Regions from separate parts of the Delftia sp. WSY_12 genome, predicted to be linked through region 2. Evidence: riboswitches for the same ligand, from Rfam matches in the RefSeq annotation. Region 2 holds a riboswitch; the other holds the start of a gene.
The links. A riboswitch is a leader RNA that binds a small molecule or an ion and turns the genes downstream of it on or off. The one in region 2 is predicted to bind glycine.

Region 1: it holds a riboswitch for glycine, as region 2 does, so the genes downstream of both, ACF8LI_RS04055 (D-amino acid dehydrogenase) here and gcvT (glycine cleavage system aminomethyltransferase GcvT) in region 2, are expected to answer to the same signal.

The regions. Positions count from the first base shown of each region.
Region 1 covers NZ_JBICKW010000008.1:53,706-61,762, forward strand. The annotation lists gene ACF8LI_RS04050 (beta strand repeat-containing protein) at 1-2,800, opposite strand, end outside; glycine riboswitch at 3,189-3,299, shown strand; gene ACF8LI_RS04055 (D-amino acid dehydrogenase) at 3,393-4,724, shown strand; gene ACF8LI_RS04060 (FIST N-terminal domain-containing protein) at 4,757-5,992, opposite strand; gene ACF8LI_RS04065 (PhaM family polyhydroxyalkanoate granule multifunctional regulatory protein) at 6,074-7,018, opposite strand; gene ACF8LI_RS04070 (copper chaperone PCu(A)C) at 7,161-7,688, opposite strand; gene ACF8LI_RS04075 (hypothetical protein) at 7,785-8,057, opposite strand, start outside.
Region 2 covers NZ_JBICKW010000016.1:325,992-334,048, reverse strand. The annotation lists gene gcvP (aminomethyl-transferring glycine dehydrogenase) at 33-2,924, opposite strand; gene gcvH (glycine cleavage system protein GcvH) at 2,996-3,370, opposite strand; gene gcvT (glycine cleavage system aminomethyltransferase GcvT) at 3,506-4,672, opposite strand; glycine riboswitch at 4,698-4,816, opposite strand; glycine riboswitch at 4,832-4,943, opposite strand; gene ACF8LI_RS11100 (fatty acid--CoA ligase) at 5,112-6,716, shown strand; gene ACF8LI_RS11095 (LysR family transcriptional regulator) at 6,732-7,649, opposite strand; gene ACF8LI_RS11090 (DMT family transporter) at 7,748-8,057, shown strand, end outside.

The sequences.
Region 1 (8,057 bases), on a different contig from region 2:
CCCCGTTGATGGTGAACCCGAAGGTGCCGCTGCCGACCAGCACCGGCGATGTCACCGTCCCCGTGTACATGCCGGCACTGCAGCCCGTGACGCTGACGGCAGGAACGCCTTGCGTCCCCGCATTGAGGGTGAAGGCCACCGTATCGGTACAGGTGGTGACAAGGTTGCCTAACGCATCCTTCAACTGCACGGCCAAGGTGCTGGTGGAGACGCCATTGGCCGCAATCGATGGCGGACTCGCGGCGATTTCAGAACCGGTCGTGCTGGCCGGCAGCCCGGTGAAGCTGTAAGCAACCGGCGAAGGCTGATAAGTCACTGCGCCAGATACCGGGCTTCCACCCAATGGAAGATTGGAGAACGTGGCACCAGCGACTGACGACGACAAGGTCACGGGTGTGGTGAATGTTCCGGCGACACTGCTGCTGGCATTGATGGGAGACGCGCACTTTCCGCTGGAGTCGGTCGTGCAGCTGACTGCGGCGGAGCTGCCATTGAACGTGACACCTGCAGGCGGCGCTGCGAAGGTAACGGTGTCACTGCCCCCCGTCCAGGCATTGCCTTGGCCGTCAACAATGTAGACCTCCAGCAAGTCGCTGCTGCCGACAGGTTGATTGTTGGTCGTCGCCAGAACGCCGGATTTCAGGGCACAGGGAAAACCGGTGACGCTTGCAGCCGTTGAAAGCTGCGAGGTCTGGGCTCCACCGGAATTGCTGTCCGTCACTGTGACCCGCACCTGGCCGCTGAGATACGAAGGAACGGTCAGCGTTCCCGAGGCTCCGGCCATGGTCCCTGAGCCCAGATAGACCTGCGCATCGTTGACGCCCGCGCCGGTCGGCGACCAAAAGGCTTCCACCGTATACGGTGCCGGCTCGCTCGCATTGGCATTTGCCGTGATATTGAATGTCCAGGTGCAGGCGGCGGTGTCACTGGCGCCAACGCCAAGGGTCGGGGTCCATCCGGTTTGTCCATTGGCCGTCGTCAGCAAACTGATACCTGAGTTTGCAGCCACAGGCACGGAAAACAGCGTGTTCTGAGAAATCTTGAAGAAATCATGCGTAGTGATACGAATGGCACTTCTCGACTGGCTTGTCATCTTGTTGTTGCCAATCAACCCTGGTGCCGTACCCGTCCCACTAATATTCAACCCGTCCCCGCCGCCAGTGAAATTGTTATCGGTCACCGTCACTACCTGCGTCGTGCCTGAGGCTGCCGTATTCACCGTTGGCGCCGACACATGCATTGGCGATGAAGCGGTATAGGCGGCAATAGGCAGCGAGAAGGTATTACCCGTCACGGCAAGACCAATTCCATTGCCCAGGTTGATCGTTCCATCAACCGACACCACGGCCCTGGGCGCATTTCCACCAGTCGGGCTCAGTGCGATATTCGAATCTTTGATCGTCAATCCGTTGACGGTCATGTTCGACATGACCTGGAAGAACTGCTCGAGCTGCATTCCCCCGATAGGGTTGGGCAGATTCGTTACCGTGAAATTATCGACAACAATATTGGAAACTGTGCCTGCACCGTTGCTTGCGGCAACGGAAATGGCCGAGCCCTTGTTATTGCCGTAATTTCCATTCCATATCGCGGAATTGATCGTGCTATTGGTAAAGAATACGTTTTGTGCGCCTTGATGAATCTCCGCGTACAGCTCGCAGTTGAACGGCGTCCCCTCTCCCGCAGGGGTTGGAGCCACATTCACCAGGCCGACGCGATCAATGGTGACATTGTTCGCCGGGGAGCCAACGACGAATACCGCTTCGCCACAGGTCATGTTGGGCGAATTGGTGAGCGTGATGTTCTTCCCACCAAGATAAAAAGTTTCCCAGGGGGAGTCCGCCCAGTTCTGGACTTGTATGACTCCCCCGAAATCGATGGTCAACGAGCCCGTGCCGGCTGGCACGGTGCCTTTGAGCCAGTACCAGGCACCACCGGCACCAGTGGTGGTGCCCGTATCGCCGCCGCTGATCATCTGGCTTTGACCACAGGCATTGGTGGCCCCCGTCACGGCGCCGGACTGGACTCCGCTGGAGAATGTATTGGCACAGCGCACGTAAACCGTCTGATTGTCGACATACGGATGGAGGTTTCCCGCCGCATCCTTGGATGTCCCGCTCTGTATGGTTCGTACCGACGTGGTCAGTGTCGGCGCAAAGACGATGGAAACATCGGCACTCGGATCCAGCGTTTGCAGCGTGTAGTTGGCTGCCTGAATGGCCGCTCGCAGCGTACATGCGCCAGCAAAGGTGCCCCCCAGCGTGCTGACACAGGTGGTTGGTGTCGTTGCATTGGCATTGGGAGCGTCGCTGTTGTCGGTGACCGTGAAGACGATGGTCGCCGCCAGTGCCGTGGATGAGATACCCGCGCATGAAAGCAGCAGCAAAGAGAAAAGGCACTTCGCTGCACGCCACTTGCGAAAAAATGCCGAACCAGGCAGGCGATTGAGAGCATGCATGATATTCCCCGTTTTCTCAAGGAGATATGACAGGAAAATGATTTTCCCAATGGCAATGGCCATCAGTTGTACCCAGCGCATTTGCATCGCCGTACCTCGAATAGTTCTATTTGAATCACGAGCCCACAACTCACCTTGCAGCCGGTGAGTTTGGAAGCAAAATTTTTCGCGCAGATCCTGCGCGTCAATCAAAAAAAGGCGGATTTCCATCAACGCTTGCGCGCTGCTCCACTGCCCATTGAGCGGACACACCTTCAGTCGGGTTTGCGACGCAAAACATTCCTCCCTCGACAAACCATATTCACCGTGCTTGTATTTTTTCAGTGACGGACCAGTTTCCATGGACCCGCACCTGTGCAACGGTAAGTCGCCTATCAGACATATATACAACCCATGGTTAACCCATGCAGGTCCAATCGACCAGAACATGCACTGACAAACCACTGCACATATCGATAGGCTAAATCATGTTTTTTTCTATTTCAATAGTTTTTTTACATGAAACCGGAGACTCGTACCAGCGCTACGAGGGAGGCGCTTGAGCGATCTAGGGAATACCCTGAATCAGCCACACCACATACAAGTAACTGGTGGTATCCCCAATACGACTGGAACTGGCTGCGCAAGCCCCATAGAATCGCCCCTGCAGGAGAGCAGGCGGGCGCCACGGTGCCGAGCCTCACCGAAGGCGCAAACTCCCATACACGCTCAGGTTCCGTACTGCAAACACAACATGCCGTCTGGAGAGCCGCCGCACGCAATGTGCGGCGCACCGAAGGAGCAAGCCCCGTTCCCATGGACGGCGGTGAATCTCTCAGGTACCAAGGACAGGGGGAGCGGCAGCTGCGTCACGACGGACGCCGGCTGCCTGCTATCCAGACCATAGCGGCCAGCTTTCGCGTGACCCGGCACATGCCTTTGAAAGGGCATCGTCATGCGCGTCATCGTTCTCGGAGCCGGTCTGATCGGCACCACGTCGGCCTACTATCTGCAATCCCTCGGTCATGAAGTGACCGTCATCGACCGCCAGGCCGCGCCCGGCGCCGAAACCAGCTTCGCCAACGGCGGGCAGATCTCGGTCAGCCATGCCGAGCCCTGGGCCAACCCCGGCGCACCGCTGAAGCTGCTGGGCTGGCTGGGCCGGCAGGACGCCCCCCTGCTCTTCCGCCTGCGCGCCGACATGCGCCAGTGGCTCTGGGGCCTGTCCTTCCTGCGCAACTGCACGCCCGCGCGCACGCGCCACAACATCCAGCAGATCGTTCGCCTGGGCACCTACAGCCGCGAGGCCCTGCAGCAGTTGCGGTCGGACACCGGCATCCAGTACGAGCAGCGCATGCAGGGCATCCTGCACTTCTACACGAACGCCCGCGAGTTCGAGGGCGCGCTCAAGCCCACCGAGCAGATGCAGGCCCTGGGCTGCGACCGCCGCCTGATCGATGCCGACGAGGCCGTGCGCCTGGAGCCGGCTCTGGCCCATGTGCGCGGGCAGATAGCGGGCGCCACCTATACGGCCGAGGATGAATCAGGCGACGCCAACCTCTTCACACGCGAGCTGGCGCGCATCGCCGCCGCCACGGGCGTGCAGTTCCGCCAGAGCCACCACGTGACGGCGCTGCGCACCACGGGCGCGGGCGCCAGCCGCCATATCGACCATGTGGAGGTGACCAATGCCGAGGGCCGCTATGAACGCATCCAGGGCGACGCCTATGTGCTGGCCATGGGCTCGTTCAGCCCGCTGCTGGCCCAGCCGCTGGGGTTGCGCCTGCCCATCTATCCGGCCAAGGGCTACTCCGTGACCCTGCCGGTGCTGGACCCCGCCAAGGCCTATCAGGTCAGCCTCACGGACGACGAGTTCAAGCTGGTGTTCTCGCGCTACACGGGCGCGCAAGGCGACCGCCTGCGCATTGCGGGCACGGCCGAGTTCAACGGCTACGACCGCAACCTGGACCCCGTGCGCTGCGAGGCCATCGTGCGGCGCGTGCAGCAGCTGTTCCCCGGCGCCGGCGATACCGGGCGCGCCCAGTTCTGGAGCGGCCTGCGCCCCGCCACGCCCAGCAATGTGCCGCTGATCGGACGCTCGCCCATCGCCAACCTGTTCCTGAACACCGGCCACGGCACGCTGGGCTGGACCCATGCCTGCGGCTCCGGCATGGCGCTGGCCGACCTGGTCAGCGGCAGGCGGCCGGCCGTGGATTTCGATTTCCTGGGGGCCGCAGCCATGGACCCGGATCGCAGCGCAGGCACGGTGCGCCCGCGCGCGGTCTGAGGTGCGGACGGCGTGTACGACGTGTACGACGCCTATGCAGTGAACACCGTCAACACCCCGGCGAAGCGGTGCAGGCGGGCGTCCATGATCTCGGCTTCGGCAACGAAGCCGATCAATGGCACATCGCCCAGTGCGTGGCGCAGGGTGCGCAGTTCGGCATCGGGGCCGCCGAACAGGCCGCCGCCGCGGCCCCGGCAACTGATGTAGATGGCGCCACGGATGCGGGGCTGTGCCTCGCCTTCGGGCGCCGCCTCCTCGGGCTCCGCCGCATCGCGCAGCGCAGCGCCCAGTTGCAGCAGTTCCTGGCGCGCGACCTGGGCCTGGCGGCGGCAGAAGATCACCGAATGCCCGGCCTCCACGGCCGATGACAGGGCCACGCCCTGGCGCAGCGGGTCCAGGCCAACCAGGGTCAGCACCTGGGCCTCTTCGGTCAGCACGCCGTGGGCCAGGCCCCGGCCCGGCGGCGCAATGGCCGCCAGCGTGGTGCGGACCGTGGTCAGCGCGGGCTGCCAGTCGCTGCCTTCCAGCTCCACGCCCAGCAGTTGCAGCAGGCGCTGCAAGGCCGGATCGCCATCGAGCCCGGTGACCAGGGCGCCGCGCGCCTCGGTGATCTCCAGCCCCTCGCCCAGCGGCACGCAGCCCTGGGCCATGCCCGTGATGCAGGGCACGCCGGCACCGAAGGCCACGCCTGAAAAGCCGCCACGAAAAATGCCGCGCGCGTCCGCATGCTGCGCATGCAGATCCTCGGTGCGGCAGGCGATCTGCACGCCCTCCACGCCGTCTTCCCCGTCATCGCCCACGCCGCCGAACAGCAGGCCGGACTCGGTGCGCTCGGACAGCTCGTACAGCAGCTCGGCCAGCTCGGGCTGGCCGCCTGCGGCATGGACCAGGGCCGAATGGGCGGTGAAGCCGGCCTCGCCGCCAGGCGCATGCAGGGGCGCCAGGCCCGAATACAGGCGGTAGTGGGCGGCCGGTACATCCAGCAGCATCACCGCGAGCGCGGTTCCTGACAGGTACTCATGCGACATGGCCAGAACGCCGCCGGCCGAGCAGCCGGCCCAGTCCGCCACATGGGGCAGGGCCCTGGCCAGATGCTGCAGCAGCGGCCGTGCGTGGGCGGCATGCGCATGGGACAGGTACACCAGTCCCAGACGGGGCCGCTGCGCGTGGCCGGGCCCGGCCATCTGCAAGCGCAGCTGCTGCAGCACCGCGTCGGCCGCGGCGCGCCAGTCGGAATGGCTGGCATGGCCTACAGGAAACAACGACATACCAACCTTCTTTCTAGCCCCGCCAGCACCCGGCTTGCGGGTGGCTGGGGCCTTGCGCATCCATGGGTCCGGCCCGATCGGTCAACGCGCCGGCCGGCTCTTGGCTGCCGGCTTGCTGGCGGCCGGCGCCTTGGCTCCAGCCTTTGCAGCCGTTTTCCTGGCAGCCGCTTTGGCGGGAGCCTTGGCAGCGGTCCTGGGGGCTTCGGCCTGCACCGCAGCCTTGGCCGCCGGCTTTGCGGACGGCGCCTTGGCAGGGGAGACCGCCGCCGCCTTGCCCGCCTGCGCAGCAAAGGCGCTGGCCTGTGCCGCCATGCGGTCCATGGTGGCCTTGGCCAGGTCCCCGGCCATGCCGGTGGCGCGCTGGGCGGCCGCCACGGCCTCCGGGGCCATGGGCTCGGCCATGGCCTTGGCGGCGATCTGCTGGAATTGCTGGGTCAACGCGCCCCACCACTGCATGGCCTGGCCCATGGCGGCGGCCTGGGCGGACTCGTCCTTGGGCGCCGCAGTCTCCGCGGCTGCGGGTCTGTCGGCGGCCTTGCCCGCCTCGGGGGCTGCAGGCGGCGCGGCAGCGGCCTGTGCGGGCTCGGGCTGCGGCTTTTCCTTCTTGCTCGCCCGGCTGGCGGCCGAGGACATGGGCCAGTCCGAAAGGTCGCCCTGCCCCGCGCTGGCGGCGCCCTTGGCCGCGGCGGTGGCCGCGGCGGTTGCGGCTGCAGGGAACTGGAAGGCCTGCGCCAGCTCGCCCATGCTGACGTTCATGCCCTGCAAGGTGGACAGCGTCATGCGCTGCACTTCCAGGGCCTGGATGGTGGCGGCCAGCGCCTTGCCGTTCTGGTCGAGCCAGAACTGCACGGCCTTGAGTTCGGTGATGCGCTTGTCCACCTCTTCGATGCTCACCGTGGGCGCCACCCATTCGGGCAGGCGCCCCAGGGGCCGGGCGGTGGCCGATCCTGCACTCTGGGCCAGGCCCTGCAGGAAGTCGAAACCGGGGATGAACTTGCCGAAACCGAAGGAGGACGCATCACTCATGGCAGCACTCGCTAGGACTGGGTTGGAAGAACATGCCGGTGAAGCACACCGGCCATGCGCTCAGCTTAACCCAGGCACACGCCAAGTCCATCGCAAGTCATGCACGGCCCGCTGCGCACAAACCCGGTGGATGACAAAAAGCTCAGTGGGAGTGGCCGGCATGTCCGCCGTGTCCGCCATGCGCGCCGCCCTGCGCAGCCGATGCCGCACCTGCGCCGGGCGCCATGGCGCGCACGGGGACCTGCAGGCTCAGGCGCGAGGTCTCGCCCTTGGCGTCCTTGAACACCAGGGTGATGGGTACCTGACTGTCCTTGAGCAGCGGGCTCTTGAGCTGCTGCAGCATGACGTGGTAGCCGCCGGGCTTCAGGTCCACGGCCACGCCCTTGGGCAGGTCCAGGCCGTCGATGGCGCGCATGCGCATCACATCGCCTTCCATCTTCATTTCATGCACCTCGGCCACGCCGGCGGCGGGCGACTCCACGCCCACCAGGCGCAGCGGCTCCTCGGCCGTCAGGCGCATGAAGGCGCCCGTGGCCTGCTGGCCCGGCACGCTGGCACGCGCCCAGGCGGCGTCGGCCTTGACATGGGCCGCATCGGCATGGGCATGGGCCAGGCCCATGGACAGGGAGGCGGCGATCAGGAAAGGGGTGGTCCATTGACGCAGTGTCATCACGGTTTCTCCAGAAATTTCAATGCATTGCGGCACGGTCTTCGTGCCTTGCAAAAAGGGTTGGCCAAGCGAAGGAAGCGGGAGTGAATCCGGGAGTCACCGGGGCGGGGCGCGGGCCTGGGGCAGGGCCGGCATGGCCACGCTGTGGACGGAGGCCGGGTGCGCCCGTGGCTGCGCATCTGCCACCAGCGGTGCCGGGGCCGCACTGCACCGGGCGGGCGGCGGCGCCAGCGGGGGCAGGCACAGCGGGCAGTCGATGCCGTGGCTGCCGGCAAGGGCATCGTCCTGACCGGCCGGCGAGGGCACCCAGACCGATTCGCCAGCGGCCGAGCACAGGCGCTCCCAGCCCGAGGCGCGCGCCAGCGGCGC
Region 2 (8,057 bases):
CGCCACAAGCGCCCCTTTGGGTGGCAGGTGCTTCAGCTCAGGTAAGCGTCGACCGGGATGCAGCTGCAGTAGAGGTTGCGGTCGCCGTAGACGTTGTCCACCCGGCCCACGGGACACCAGTACTTGGACTGGCGCAGGGCAGCCACGGGGTAGGCGGCGGCCTCGCGGCTGTACGGGTGGGTCCATTCCGAAGCCAGCAGGGTCTCGGCCGTGTGCGGCGCGTTCTTGAGCGGGTTGTCGTCCTGGGGCAGGCGGCCCTGCTCGATGGCGCGGATTTCCTCGCGGATGGCGATCATGGCGTCCACGAAGCGGTCCAGCTCGTACAGGCTTTCGCTTTCGGTGGGCTCCACCATCAGCGTGTTGGGCACGGGGAAGGACAGCGTGGGCGCATGGAAGCCGTAGTCGATCAGGCGCTTGGCCACGTCCTCGGCCATGACGCCCGTGCTTTCCTTGAACTGGCGCAGGTCCAGGATGCACTCGTGCGCCACATGGCCGTGCTCGCCCGCGTACAGCGTGGGGTAGTGGTCGCGCAGCCGGGCGCTGATGTAGTTGGCGCTGAGGATGGCGGTCTCGGTGGCCAGGGTCAGGCCCTGGGCGCCCATCATGCGGATGTACATCCAGCTGATGGGCAGCACGGCCGCATTGCCCAGCGGCGCGGCACTGATCGCGCCCGTGCCGCCCGCAAGGCCCGTGGTGGCATGGCCGGGCAGGAAGGGCACGAGATCCTCGACCACGCAGACGGGGCCCACGCCCGGGCCGCCGCCGCCGTGCGGGATGCAGAAGGTCTTGTGCAGGTTCAGGTGGCTGACATCGCCGCCGAAGCTGCCCGGCGCGGCCAGGCCCACCAGGGCGTTCATGTTGGCGCCGTCCACGTAGACGCGGCCGCCGTGGTCATGCACCAGCTTGCACAGCTCCTTGACCTGGGTCTCGAACACGCCGTGCGTGCTGGGGTAGGTGATCATGATGCAGGCCAGGTTGGCACTGTGCTGCTCGCACTTGGCCGCCAGGTCCGCCATGTCGACGTTGCCGTTGGCGTCGCAGGCGGTGACCACCACCTGCATGCCCACCATCTGCGCGCTGGCGGGGTTGGTGCCGTGGGCGCTGCTGGGAATCAGGCAGACGTTGCGGTGCGACTGGCCCCGGCTCGCATGCCAGCCCTTGATGGCCAGCAGGCCCGCGTACTCGCCCTGGCTGCCGGCATTGGGCTGCAGGCTGATGCCGGCGTAGCCCGTGGCCTGGCACAGCCAGTCGCGCAGCTGCTTGTCCAGTTCCGCATAGCCCTGCTGCTGGTCGGCCGGGGCAAAGGGGTGCACCTGGGCGAATTCGGGCCAGGTGATGGGAATCATCTCGCTGGTGGCGTTGAGCTTCATGGTGCAGGAGCCCAGCGGGATCATGCTGCGGTCCAGCGCCAGGTCCTTGTCCGACAGCTGGCGGATGTAGCGCAGCATGGCGGTCTCGGAGCGGTGGGTGTTGAACACCGGGTGCGTGAGGAAGGCGCTGCTGCGGCGCAGGCCGTCGGGAATCAGCGGCTCCGCGCCCTTTTCGAAGGCGGTGAAGCTGGGCAGGGCCTGGCCGTCCCGGGCGAAGATCTTCCACAGCAGCTCGACATCGGCGCGCGTGGTGGTCTCGTCCAGCGAGATGCACAGGTATTCCTTGAAGTACACGCGCAGGTTGGCGCCCAGGGACACGGCACGCTCCACGATGGCCTGGGTGGCCGCGCCCGTGTGCAGGCTCAGCGTGTCGAAGCTGGGCACCTCGCGCAGCGGCGCGCCCAGCTCGGCCAGGCCGCGCGCCATGATGGCCGTGTACGAGGCCACGCGGCGGGCGATGCGCTCCAGGCCCTCGGGGCCGTGGTAGACGGCGTACATGCTGGCCACCACGGCGGGCAGCACCTGGGCCGTGCAGATGTTGGAGGTGGCCTTTTCGCGGCGGATGTGCTGCTCGCGCGTCTGCAGTGCCAGGCGGTAGGCGGGCTTGCCGTGCACGTCCACGCTCACGCCGACCAGGCGGCCGGGCAGGGAGCGCTTGAACTCGTCGCGGCAGGCCATGAAGGCGGCGTGCGGGCCGCCGGCGCCCATGGGCATGCCAAAGCGCTGGGTGGTGCCCACCACGATGTCGGCACCCCATTCGCCGGGCGGCGTGATCAGGGTCAGCGCCAGCAGGTCGGTGGCCACGATGAAGGCGGCCTGCTTGCCATGGGCCTTGTCCACGTCGGCGCGCAGATCGTCGATGCGGCCGCTGGTGGCAGGGTACTGGGCCAGCACGGCGAAGTAGTCGCCCTCCATCAGCTGGTTCCATTCCTCCAGCGAGTTGGCCAGCAGCACCTCAATGCCCAGCGGCGCGGCGCGCGTCTGTATCACCTCGATGGTCTGGGGGTGGGCATCGCCGGCCACCACGAAACGGTTGCTCTTGCTTTTGACGGAGCGCTTGGCCAGCGTCATGGCCTCGGCGGCCGCCGTGGCCTCGTCCAGCATGGAGGCGTTGGCAATCGGCATGGCCGTCAGGTCGCAGACCATGGTCTGGAAGTTGACCAGGGCCTCCATGCGGCCTTGCGAGATCTCGGCCTGGTAGGGCGTGTAGGCCGTGTACCAGGCGGGGTTCTCGAGAATGTTGCGCAGGATGACGCCGGGCGTGTGCGTGCCGTAGTAGCCCTGGCCGATGAAGCTTTTGAGCAGCTGGTTGCGGCCTGCCAGCGCCTTGAGTTCGGCCAGCGCCTGGGCCTCGGTGGCCGCTGGCGGCAGCGCCATGGGCTGGTGGCGCCGGATGGAGGGCGGGACGATGGCGTCGATCAGCGCATCGCGCGATGCCGCGCCGATGGCGCTGAGCATGTGGGCCTCGTCTTCGGGCGCGATGCCGATATGGCGGGCCACGAATTCGGTGGCGTTCTCGAGGGCGGCAAGGGGCTGGGTGGAGGACATCAGCATGGAGGGACCTGTCTCAAAAGCTGAAAAGCGCCAGGGCGGGCCCTGGCGCCCGTCCTGGCCGGAAAGTGGCGTCAGTTGCTCTGGGCAAAGGCCGTGTAGGCGGCTTCGTCAAGCAGCGCGGCCAGCTGGCCTGCGTCGCTGAGCTTGACCTTGAAGAACCAGCCTTCGCCCAGCGGGTCGCTGTTGGCCAGGGAGGGGTCGTCGCGCAGGGCCTCGTTGACTTCGACGATCTCGCCGCTGACGGGCATGTAGACATCGGCGGCGGCCTTGACGGACTCGACCACGCCGGCCACATCGCCCTGGTTGAAGCTGGTGCCCACGGCGGGCAGGTCGACGAACACCACGTCGCCCAGCGCGTCCTGCGCGTGGAGGGTGATGCCGACGATGGCCGCGTCAGGGTTGGCGGCGTTGATCCACTCGTGGTCCTTGGAATACTGGATGCTCATGGCTTGCTCCGATAGAAACTGAAAAGAAACCTGTGAAAGGCGGTTTGAGAAAGGTCAGTGCGCACTGTAGCGGCATGCGATGGCAGGAAAAACGAATCCGCCGAACTCGATCCACGCCAAGCGCGCAGGCTGTCCTCAACCGCGGTGATAGCGGGGCGCCACGAAGGGCGTGGCCTGCACCTGCATGGGCACGGCCTTGCCGCGCACCATGGCCTGCAGCGTGGTGCCGATGGCGGCGCTGCCCGGCTCCACATAGGCCAGTGCCACGGGCTGGTTCAGCGTGGGCGACAGCAGGCCGCTGGTGACCTGGCCGACCTTGCGGCCGCCGGCATCCAGCAGTTCCGTGCCTTCGCGCACGGGCACGCGCTCCAGGGCCACCAGGCCCACGCGCTTGCGCGTGAGCAGCTCGGGCGACTGCAGCTGGGCCAGCACGGTGGCTGCGCCGGGAAAGCCGCCTTCGCGCTCGCCCCCGATGCGGCGGACCTTCTGCACGGCCCAGTTCAGGGCGGCCTCGGCCGGGGTGGTGGTCGTGTCCAGATCGTTGCCGTACAGGCACAGGCCGGCTTCCAGGCGCAGCGAATTGCGCGCGCCCAGGCCCACGGGCCTGACTTCGGGCTGGGCCAGCAGGGCACGGGCAAAGGCCTCGGCGTGGCTGGGGGGCAGGGAGATCTCGAAGCCGTCCTCGCCGGTGTAGCCGCTGCGCGTGATGTACAGCTCGGCCCCCTCCCAGTCGAAGTGGCCGCCTGTCATGAACACCAGGCCGGCCGTATCCGGCAGCAGGCGCTCCATCGCGGCTGCGGCCTGCGGGCCCTGCAGCGCCAGCAGGCCCCGGTCGAACTGGGGCTCGATTTCGCAGCGCTGGCCGATGCGGGCCTGGATGTGCGCCAGGTCTTCATGCTTGCAGGCGCCGTTGACGATCAGGAACAGGTCGTCCTCGCGGCGCACGAACATCAGGTCGTCCAGAATGCCGCCCGCGTCGTTGAGCAGCAGGCCGTAGCGCTGGCGGTGTTCGCCCAGGCCCAGCACGTCCATGGGCATCAGCGACTCCAGCGCGGCCCCGGCGTCGGCACCGCGCACGCTGATCTGGCCCATGTGCGAGACATCGAACAGGCCTGCCGCCTCGCGCGTGTGCAGATGCTCGGCCATCAGCCCCTGCGGGTATTGCACGGGCATGGAGTAGCCGGCAAACGGCACCATGCGCGCGCCCAGTTCCTGGTGCAGGTCGAACAGCGGGGTCTTGAGCAGATCGGTGGTGGAGGCAGCGGACAAGGAGGGCTCTCTTTCAGGCAAGGAACAAGGCATAACGCCATCCCGGTCCTCCGGGATGTGCTGCCCTGCTGTCCGCTTTACCTGAGAGATTCACCCGCACCTTCCATGCGTGGGGCTTGCTCCTTCGGTGGATGGGGCACACCGCCGTGCCCTGCATCTCTCTCCAGCTAGGAACGCCTGCGGCCGTGGCGGCAGGCGGTGCCAGTCCTTTTGCCTGAGCGTTCGGGACGAACCCTGCGCCTTCGGCGGTGCCGCTGCCTGTGACCATTGCGGCCGGGCGGGCACTCTCTCCTGACCGGCGCATTCTAGCTGCGGCCAGCGTCCGTGCGGCTTCGGGATTTCCGCGGGCCGACCGCAGCTCCATGCGCTTGCCTGCATGGATGCATTTGCAAATTGCATAACTGTCTAAAAAATCTCCTACATTGAGATGCATCGATATATGAATCTCGTGAGCGAGAAGGAAGAAGCGCACATGCAGCAGACGCTGGGAGACACATTGGCCTGGCCGGCACGTTACCTGCCGAACAAGGAAGCCCTGGTCGCGTGGGAGGGCGGCGAGCGCCGCGCCTGGACCTACGCCCAGCTCGATGCCGAAGTCAACCGCCACGCCCACGGCCTGGCCGAGCTGGGCATAGGCCATGGCGACGTGGTCGCGGCCTTTCTCTACAACACGCCGGCCTTTGTCTTCACCATGCTGGCGGCCGCGCGCCTGGGCGCCATCTTCAATCCCATCAACTACCGGCTGGCGGCGCAGGAGCTGGCCTTCATCCTCAAGGACGGCGCAGCGCGCGCCCTTGTGTTCGAGCACGAGGGCGGCGAGGTGGCCGCACGCGCCCAGGCCCTGCTCAAGGCCGAAGGTGGCGGCACTGGCACGGGCATCGAGCACTGGATCTTTGCCGACGATGCCCCGGCCGACCCGCTGCCGGCCTGGGCCACGCAGCGCCTGTCCGCCCTGGCCAGTGGCCGCAGCAGCGCGCCGCCCCAGGCCCATGTGCGCGAGAGCGACCCCTGCATCCTCATGTACACCAGCGGCACCACGGGCCGGCCCAAGGGCGTGCTGCATACGCACCGCAGCAAGCTGGCGCACAACGCCCTCATGCACCAGACCATGCAGTTCACGCGCGACGACGTGGGCCTGGCCATGGCGCCGCTCAACCACACGGCCGAGCTGCACACCAGCTTTTTGCCGCGCCTGCAGGCCGGTGCCACCCAGGTGCTGCTGCGCCGCTTCGACGTGACCGAGGCCTGGCGCCTGATCCGCGAAGAGCGCGTGAGCTTCTTCTTCGCGGCGCCCACCATGGTCACCATGCTGCTGGCCGACCCCATTGCCTCGCCTGAGCAGGCGCCCGCGCTGCGGCTGGTGGAGTACGGCGGCGCCTCCATGGCGCCGCACCTGATCCGCGAATGGACACGCAAGGTCGGCAGCGACCTGGTCCAGGTCTACGGCACCACCGAGATGGGGCCCTGCATGTCCATCCTCCTGCCGCGCGAGCAACTCTCGCACGCGGGCTCGGCCGGGCTGCCCTCCATGGGCCATGACCTCATCGTGGCCCGCTTGCGCGAAGACAACGCCCCCACCGACCCGGCCGAGGCCTGCCTGCCCGGCGAGGTGGGCGAAATCCTCGTGCGCGGCCCCTGCATGATGGCCGGCTACCTCAACCGCCCCGACGCCAACACCCGAGCCCTGGCGCACGGCTGGTACCACACGGGCGACCTGGGCCACATCGACGACGACGGCTATCTCTGGATCCGCGACCGCATCGACTACATGATCAATTCGGGTGCCGAGAACGTCTATCCGCGTGAGGTGGAAGACGCGCTGGTCGAACACGCCGACGTGCTCGAGGTCGCCGTCATCGGCGAGGCCGACGAGCGCTGGGGCCAGATCGTCGCCGCCCACGTGGTCGCCAAGCCGGGCGCCACGCCCACGGCCGAGGCGCTGGACGCCTTCCTGGTCCACGGCGACCGCCTGGCTGCCTACAAGCGCCCGCGCCGCTACCACTTCCGCGAAGCCCTGCCCAAGACGGCCAGCGGGAAGATACAGAAGCAGTTGCTGAGGGTGGTGGTGGCAGCCTGAGGCTGCGGCCTGCGTTTACTTCTGCGCAGTACAGCACTGCGCCATCGAGTTGCGCAGCCACCGATGCATGGCATCCCCCTGCTTGCGCACATGCCAGGCCTGCTGGTAGGCGAACTCGGGCAGCTCCAGCGGAGGAGTGAAGCGGCGCAGCGTTTTGTGGCGGCGCAGGTCGCCAATGGCGCGGCTGCCCACGGTCAGCACGAGGTCGGTGCCTGCCAGCACCTCCAGCGCCGCGCTCCAGTGGGGCAGGGCCAGCACCACGCGGCGGCTCAGGCCTTGGGCGGCCAGCGCCCGTTCGATCTCCTCGCTGGCGTCGGGCCGCATGGCCAGCATGACGTGCGGGCGCTGCAGCCAGTCCTGCAGTGACAGCCCGCCGCGTGCCGGCAGCACGGCCTGGTCGGCCACGCTCACGAACTGTTCCTGGAACAGATCCTGCACCTCGATGCCCTCGGGCAGGTCGGGTGCGTCGGGGAAGGGGCCCAGGGCCAGGTCCAGTTCGCCATCGGCCAGCTGGGCCAGCATCACCTCGCGCGTGGACTGGCTGATGGCCAGGTCCAGCCCGGGTGCGTGCTGGCGCAGATGCCGCATCAGCGGCGGCAGCACGATGCGCGATGCGTAGTCCGACAGCGCCAGCCGCAGCCGTCCGCGTGCGTGGGCCGGGTCGAACTCCGCCTGTGCCAGCAAGCCGTTGAGGCTGCCCAGCGCATCCGCCAGCGGTTGCACCAGGCCTTGTGCGCGTGCCGTCAGCGCCATGCGGCCGCCGCGCCGCACCAGCAACGGGTCGCCCAGATGCTCGCGCAACTGCGCCAGCGAATGGCTCATGGCCGGCTGGCTCTTGTGCAGCCGCAGGGCCGCGCGCGTCACATGTTTTTCAGCCAGCAGGGCATGCAGGGCCAGCAGCAGGTTGAGGTCGATCCGGCGCAGTTCATCCATGCCATGAATATAGACCGTGCACAAAAATGATTTTCATCAACGTGCTGGATGCGAGAGCATGCAGGCATCGATTGACAGAAGAAGAAAGGTCTTGCCGCATGACAGGTAAAAGCACATTCACCGCCCTTGCTCCCGTGGCCCTGGCGCTGCTGGCGGGGGCCATCCTGCCATTCCAGGCTGCCAGCAATGCCCTGGTGGGCCGCCTGCTGGGCCACCCGCTGTGGGGCGCGCTGGTCTCGCTGGCCGTGAGCGTCATGGTCGTGGTGCCTGCACTGTGGGTGCTGCGCGCGCCCGCTCCGGCCATGGCCCAGGCGGCAGCGGGGCCATGGTGGCTATGGATAGGCGGTGTGCTGGGGGCCATCTATGTGGCCAGCGCGGCCGCCGTGACACCCAGGCTGGGCGCAGGCG